One region of the Bacteroides sp. BFG-637 genome, then DNA from elsewhere that is predicted to be linked to it. Evidence: riboswitches for the same ligand, from Rfam matches in the RefSeq annotation. Region 1 holds a riboswitch; the other holds the start of a gene.
The links. Region 1 has a riboswitch for cobalamin ahead of NXX38_RS05420 (DUF4465 domain-containing protein). Riboswitches for the same ligand answer to the same signal wherever they lie in the genome.
Positions count from the first base shown of each region.

Region 2: it holds a riboswitch for cobalamin, as region 1 does, so the genes downstream of both, NXX38_RS25520 (anaerobic ribonucleoside triphosphate reductase) here and NXX38_RS05420 (DUF4465 domain-containing protein) in region 1, are expected to answer to the same signal.

Region 1 covers NZ_JANUPD010000002.1:1,263,600-1,267,015, forward strand. Annotated here, with positions in the region: gene NXX38_RS05410 (hypothetical protein) at 189-671, opposite strand; gene NXX38_RS05415 (hypothetical protein) at 717-959, shown strand; cobalamin riboswitch at 1,186-1,378, shown strand; gene NXX38_RS05420 (DUF4465 domain-containing protein) at 1,538-2,506, shown strand; gene NXX38_RS05425 (PKD-like domain-containing protein) at 2,574-3,416, shown strand, end outside.
Region 2 covers NZ_JANUPD010000002.1:6,450,392-6,453,807, reverse strand. Annotated here, with positions in the region: gene NXX38_RS25530 (DUF4248 domain-containing protein) at 95-346, opposite strand; gene NXX38_RS25525 (HU family DNA-binding protein) at 597-1,109, shown strand; cobalamin riboswitch at 1,882-2,076, shown strand; gene NXX38_RS25520 (anaerobic ribonucleoside triphosphate reductase) at 2,119-3,416, shown strand, end outside.

The DNA.
Region 1 (3,416 bases):
CGAAAACAGATCTGCGGCGTATGTCGGGGCTGTGAAGGGATTATACCCTTAAAACAGGAATATACCGGCAGGGAAGCCGATGGCGGAAACTCGGCAGAGTATGTTATAAAAGTAATCGGGGAGCCTGTGCAAAAAGAGAGCAACCACCCGCTTTTGAGGCGGGTGATTGCCAATGTTTCGGACAATCATCAGAAGTGATAATCAACAACTCCTCCGATGTAGAGTATCGTTCCCGGTTCAAGCCTACAAACAAACTCCATAAACGCAAAGGACTGTTCGGCAAAAGACTGGCAGCCGTCGCCATCCAAATAGAAATGATAGGCGACATCCAACGGATTTTCTACTGCCTGTTTGAGATAATAGGTCGAACCCCATTCCAACATATTATCTACCGTAAGAGCATCCGCTCTCTTTTTGATATTGGCGACATACTCCTCTTTCCATTGCTCTATTCCACCATTATAGCGCATGGTGTCATCGGATATAAGCTCGAACATTCCGTTGGGTAAGGCATGATTGACCAAATTGGCAATATCCTCTTTACGGTTTTCCTCGTCTATTTCTGAACAATAGTCATAGAAGCTCCCGTCTCCTTGCTGGAGTGTGTCCTCATTCAGATAGTTTTCTTTGTCTATCGGCTCCGTTGAAATTTGAAAAATCCTGCTGTGCATAATTGTAAATTTTAGATTGTCAAACATTTTCTTGTTTCCCTTTTCTTGAAGCTCTTCGGCTTCTCGTCGGGGAATGATTTTTATGCAGGACTGACAGCGGAAAAAGGACGGATAAGGCAAGTAAACAGTGTACGGGATGGAACGGAATACCCAACCGCCGAGTGCAAGGGCAAAACCCGGCTCGACCGGCTTTGTTCTGCAACGAGACGGGGGCTAAAAGCCCATCTTCGATTTGCGGAAGGCTGCCGTGAAGAATATCCGGGAACCGTTAGCGAAAGCGGTACTTGACGACCGGACGCACGCTGTACCTTTGCATAGAAAACCTCTCCGAAGAGAATTGCTGACGTGAGATGAGAAAAAGCCATAATTGAGAAATGTTATTATTCATAAAGGGGAAGGACTATTCATAGTTGTTATAAATGTTTAGTTGGCATGAAAATACAATTCGCACTATAAAATAATCTTTTCTTGAAATAAAAATTAGGGAAAAAGAAACGAGATTAAAAAATAACCATTAACTTTGCACCAGTCAAGTTTCCAATCGAAGCGTCGAATGGAATTAAAAGGGAATCCCGGTGAAAATCCGGAGCTGTACTCGCAGCTGTAAGTCCTATTAAAGTTTATCGCACTCTTTGCCACTGGTGAAAGCTGGGAAGGCGCGATAAGCGGGATGAGCCAGAAGACCTGCTTGATGAGATATGATTTAGTGACCACGGGATAATTGGCATTAGATTAAAATGAACAGAGGCTCGTCCAAAGACACCTAATATTCTTTTTGATAACCGATTTCTCATTCGTTGCAAATCTATCGCAAGGAAAACGAATGTGTAATTAAACTTTTTTGTTTAACTTTTAATAATTGAGTTATGAAAAAGAATCTTAAATTCTTGGCAATGGCTGTTGTAGCAATGGCCGCCGCAGTGTTCACAGGATGTTCGTCCGATGATGACTTCCTTGCTCCGTATGAGGAGAGTGCGATTCAAACCCGCGCGATAAGTTCTACCAATGCGCTTATCAATTTTGATAACGTACCTTCCAGCGTAATGGCTTCTGACCAGTATGGAAACAATCTCTATTCTGCCACGGCCAACGGCAAGCAGGTAACGACCGGCTACATCACTCAAATCGGGCAAACCGGTACGTACATTCAGTTCCCGATTAACTATTTGGAACAAGAATGGGTAAGCGGACAGCCTTGGGAATATGAGTTTTGGAATGGTGGTTTTGCCATCTCTAATTTCCATAATCTGACACAGGGTGATTATGAGAATCAATGTAGCGTTTATGATAAGAATGGCGGTCATAGCGGTAAAAATTTTGCCGTTGCTTTCGGTTATAGCGATTCATACAATGATGCGGGAGCAACCTATGACAAGTGCGCCAAGATTTACTTGACCAATGCAACCGGATATAAAGTCGAAATTCCAAAGAAGCCAGTTAAGGGTACACCGAAATATGGCAAATTCAACAGTGTATGGGTCTGCAATACAACTTATACCTACTTGGTCATGAAGGATGGCAACTCGTTTACACAAGGCTCTTTGTCGGCACAAAAAGGATGGTTTAAGGTGGTATTTGTTGCGTTGGATGCGACGGGTAAACCTACAGGTAAGGAAGTAGAATACTATTTGGCAAACTTCGATTCCAGTAAGGATGCAGAATCAGGCTTGGCCAATCAAATCCGTACTGGTTGGAGCCAAGTGGACTTAAGCGGTTTAGGTGACAGCGTATGTACTGTAGCTATCAATTTTAAAGGAAGCGATTCAAGCGCATACGGATTGAACACTCCTGCTTACGTTGCCATAGACGATATTGATGTAACCGTAAACGAATAACATGAATTTGGGGCAAATGCTTTTTAACGACAAATGCTAAGTATTTGCCCCTTTTTATTATATCCCAATGGAGATTGAAATTAAATACTTTCTTCAAGGGAATTTCAGCGTTAAAATTATAAATATAATGAAGTATTTGCTTTTATTCTCCTTGACGATATTTCTATTTGCATGCAACAAAGACGAAGAAATATCGCAGGACGTGACCGTGCCTCCTGTCATTGAATTGGACAGCGAAGACGGAATCTATGTTGTAAAGATAGGAAAAGAGGTCGTTATTGAGCCGACCTATCAGAATGTCGATTACGCCGTTTATTCATGGAAATGCAACGGTCGTATCATTTCCGATGAGCCTCAATTGAAATACATTTTCAACGAATGCGGTTCGTATTACGTTACCCTGCGTGTGGATACGAGGGATGCCAGCACAGAGGAAGAAATTCGTGTGGATGTCAATGAATTGGCTCCGCCCGTCATTTCATTGGTAACCCCCTCTATAGGGCTTAAAGTTGTCGCAGGACGTGAATATATCCTTACTCCCGACATTCAAAATGCAGAAGGAGCTACTTATTTGTGGACTCTTAACGGGAACGAAGTCGGAACTGAAAATACTTATACATTCAAGCAAGATGAGTTGGGAACTTATGAACTGACTTTAACTGTAGCGAATGAAGACGGACAATCAGAGAAGACAGTTTCTATTGAGGTTGTCGATAAACTTCCAATTGAAATCGTAGTTCCGTCATCTTTATATTTCACCGAGGATAATACCAAATACGTAGAATTAGGACGTACTTTGTTTGTCCGCCCCTTTGTATCAATAAGTGCCGAGCCTTCTTATCAATGGATTTTGGACGGGCAACCGATTGAGGGAGCCAATTCCTTGGTTTACGGTTTCAAACCCTCTAAA
Region 2 (3,416 bases), 5.2 Mb from region 1:
GTCCGCTTTGTTTGGTCTTGCCTTATTTATCTTTGCCTTGTTTTTGCCTTGTTTTGTCTTTGTCCGAATGATATTTCCTTATAAAAGAGTCGTTTCAAGGTTCTCCTAAAAACTTGAAGAATAGTCCTACTTGTGCCGGAGTGAGCAGGATGGCTTTTTCGCTATATCCGGTTTGGGCGAGTGCGGCTTGCAGTGCGGTATTCTTGGCAATCCAACTACGGAGGGTGCGTCGTGCCGAGGCGGACTGTATGTGAGGCAGGTAAAGTCCGGCCAGCTGGCTTTTGCTATAGGATTGTATGCGGGTACGGCTTTCTGTTTCTGCTTTTGGAGTTGTTTCTGTTTTCATATTGACTGTTTTTTAGAGGTTTATTTTGTATGAACTCATACAAAGGTACGCCTTTTTATGCCGGTTGGTTCTGTTTTGTACAGAAGCCTTTGCAGGCATGAATCGTGTCAATTTGTGCTTGTCTGTTCTCTCTTGCGACGGGTTGTAACATCGTGTTTCCCTGCTTTCTTCTCTTCGTGTACTTTTGTCTTCGTAATCGGTTACAGACAGTAGTTATTTATTTATCAATCAAAAAAGAAAGGAAAATAGTATGCCATTAATTTACAAACCTTATCAGGCAACACTTGCCAACAAGGAAGGACAGAAACTTTATTATCCCCGTCTGGTGAAATTCGGGAAAATGGTCAATACGCAGAAAATGGCGGAATTGATTGCAGAAAAAGCCTCGCTGACGGCGGGTGATGTTCATAACGTGATTCGTAACCTGATGTCGGTGATGCGTGAACAGTTGCTCAACAGTCGCACGGTGCGCCTCGAAGGCTTGGGGACATTTACTATGATTGCCAAAGCAGGAGGAAAAGGAGTGGAGTTGGAGAGTAAGGTCAGCAGTTCGCAGATCACTTCATTGCGTTGTCAGTTTACCCCTGAATACACCCGTGCCGCTAACGGAAGTGCTACCCGCGCATTGACCACTGGAGTGGAATTTGTGCACATCAAGGATGTAGCGGGTTCGTTTGTTGCCGACGACGTCATTGACAAAGACCCGGATGACGGCAACGAACCTGGTGGCGGAGGAGGCGAAGCTCCGGATCCGGCCGCTTAACCGAATTTGTTTATACAATAATTTAGGCACGGATTACACGGATTTCACGGTCTTTAGTGTTGTCATTGCTGCAAAGTAGCCGTGTTAATCTGTGTAATCCGTGCCTGGAAAAAGATAGTAATTAATTAGTGACAGGTATTTAAAACGGATTATTAACCTTTAAAAGAAAACGGATGAGATTATTATTGGAAAAGTTGCTGGATATTCTTGAAGCAGTTTTGCGTTTCCGCCACCGGAGAAACGGTAAGGTAGAAAAGGACTAGCCAGATAGAAAAGGACTAGCCAGATAGAAAAGAGTTGGCGTATCTGAAAAAGGTATGAAACCGAATAGCGTAAATATGTAAGACGTGTCGCCCGCACGTAGCTCGCGTAACAGGTAAAAACGTGTAGCCATTCATAGAGTAAACGTAAGGTTAAGGAATAAGTGAAAAGCTGTCTCGAATGAACGAGGCAGCTTTTCTTTTTTCGTATTCCGAAAATCCTTTTTCGGAAACATAGTGAAAAAGAAAAAATCAGTAGTAATTTTTAAAAGGCAGAAATATTTCTTTGATTTTGTATAGAACAAAAGAAAATAATTTCCCACTTTTGTAGCTGCAATAGGGGATAGGTGTCCTGTGAGATGTCTGTTTTCCGGAAAAAAGATGAATGAAAACAGAATACTTCTTGCGTTAAAATCAGAAAAAAGTTTTCCGTTTTGGAAAACTTTCTATATCAGCGAGAAAGAAAAGTTTCCCAAAATTTAATGTTAAAAGCTAACCAAGCTATTAGATAATCTTCTATCTTTGTATCCGGTTTCGGAGCTAAAAGAGGTTTAGTCAATGAGGGAACGCTGTGTAAATCGGCGACAGTACCCGCTGCTGTAATTCTCTAAGAATCCGCACAATATGCCACTGCATCGACATCGGTGTGGGAAGGTGTTGCGAGGGAGAGATAAGTCAGAAGACCTGCCGGAATTTTTTAATTTTCAATTTTCAATTTTTAATTTAATAAGCTTTCGGGAGTTAAAGTTATGAACTACGCGGAAATTTGTATCATCAAACGTGATGGTAAAAGAGAAGATTTCTCTATCAGTAAGATTAAGAATGCAATCAGTAAGGCATTCAGTGCAACCGGTTTTCAGGATGAGCAGCAGTTGGTGGCTGACATCACTATGAACGTAATCAGTCAGTTTACAACTCCTACTATTACCGTAGAAGAGATTCAGGATTTAGTAGAAAAGTCGTTGATGAAAGTACGCCCGGAAGTAGCGAAGAAATATATTATTTATCGCGAATGGCGGAATACGGAGCGCGATAAGAAAACCCAGATGAAGCAAGTGATGGACGGCATCGTTGCTATCGACAAGAACGATGTCAACTTGAGCAATGCCAACATGAGCAGTCACACGCCTGCCGGCCAGATGATGACGTTCGCTTCCGAAGTAACCAAAGATTATACGTATAAATACTTGTTGCCGAAACGTTTTGCCGAAGCACACCAGTTGGGAGATATTCACATCCACGACTTGGACTATTATCCGACAAAGACGACAACCTGTATCCAATATGATATGGACGACCTCTTTGAACGCGGTTTCCGCACAAAGAACGGCAGTATCCGTACCCCGCAAAGCATCCAGAGTTATGCTACGCTGGCTACCATTATCTTCCAGACGAACCAGAATGAGCAACACGGCGGACAGGCAATTCCTGCTTTCGATTTCTTCATGGCAAAAGGTGTGGCCAAATCTTTCCGCAAGCATCTGGCATCGTTCATCAATTTCTATGTCGCCATGGAAAACGGACATCAGGCCGATGAGAAATCCATTCGCACATTGATTAAAGAATATCTTCCGTCTATCAAGTCCACCGAAGCCGAACGCGAAACATTGCGCATCGCTTTAGTGGCTTTACAAATCATTATAGACAAGGAACACCTTGCCCGTATCGTTGAGAAAGCTTATCAGCAGACCCGCAAAGATACCCATCAGGCAATGGAAGGATTTATCCACAACCTCAACACGATGCATTCACGTGGCGGTAATCAGGTGGTATTCAGCTCCATCAACTACGGTACCGACACTTCTGCAGAAGGTCGCATGGTGATCGAAGAATTGCTGAAAGCTACCATTGAAGGATTGGGCACAAGAGGCGAAGTGCCTGTATTCCCGATCCAGATTTTCAAGGTGAAAGACGGAGTTTCTTACTCGGAGAAAGACTTTGAGAAAGCAATGAAAGCGGAAAACATCGAAGAGGCAATGACTGACCGTTACGAAGCTCCCAACTTCGACTTGCTGTTGAAGGCTTGCCAGACTACGGCGAAAGCGCT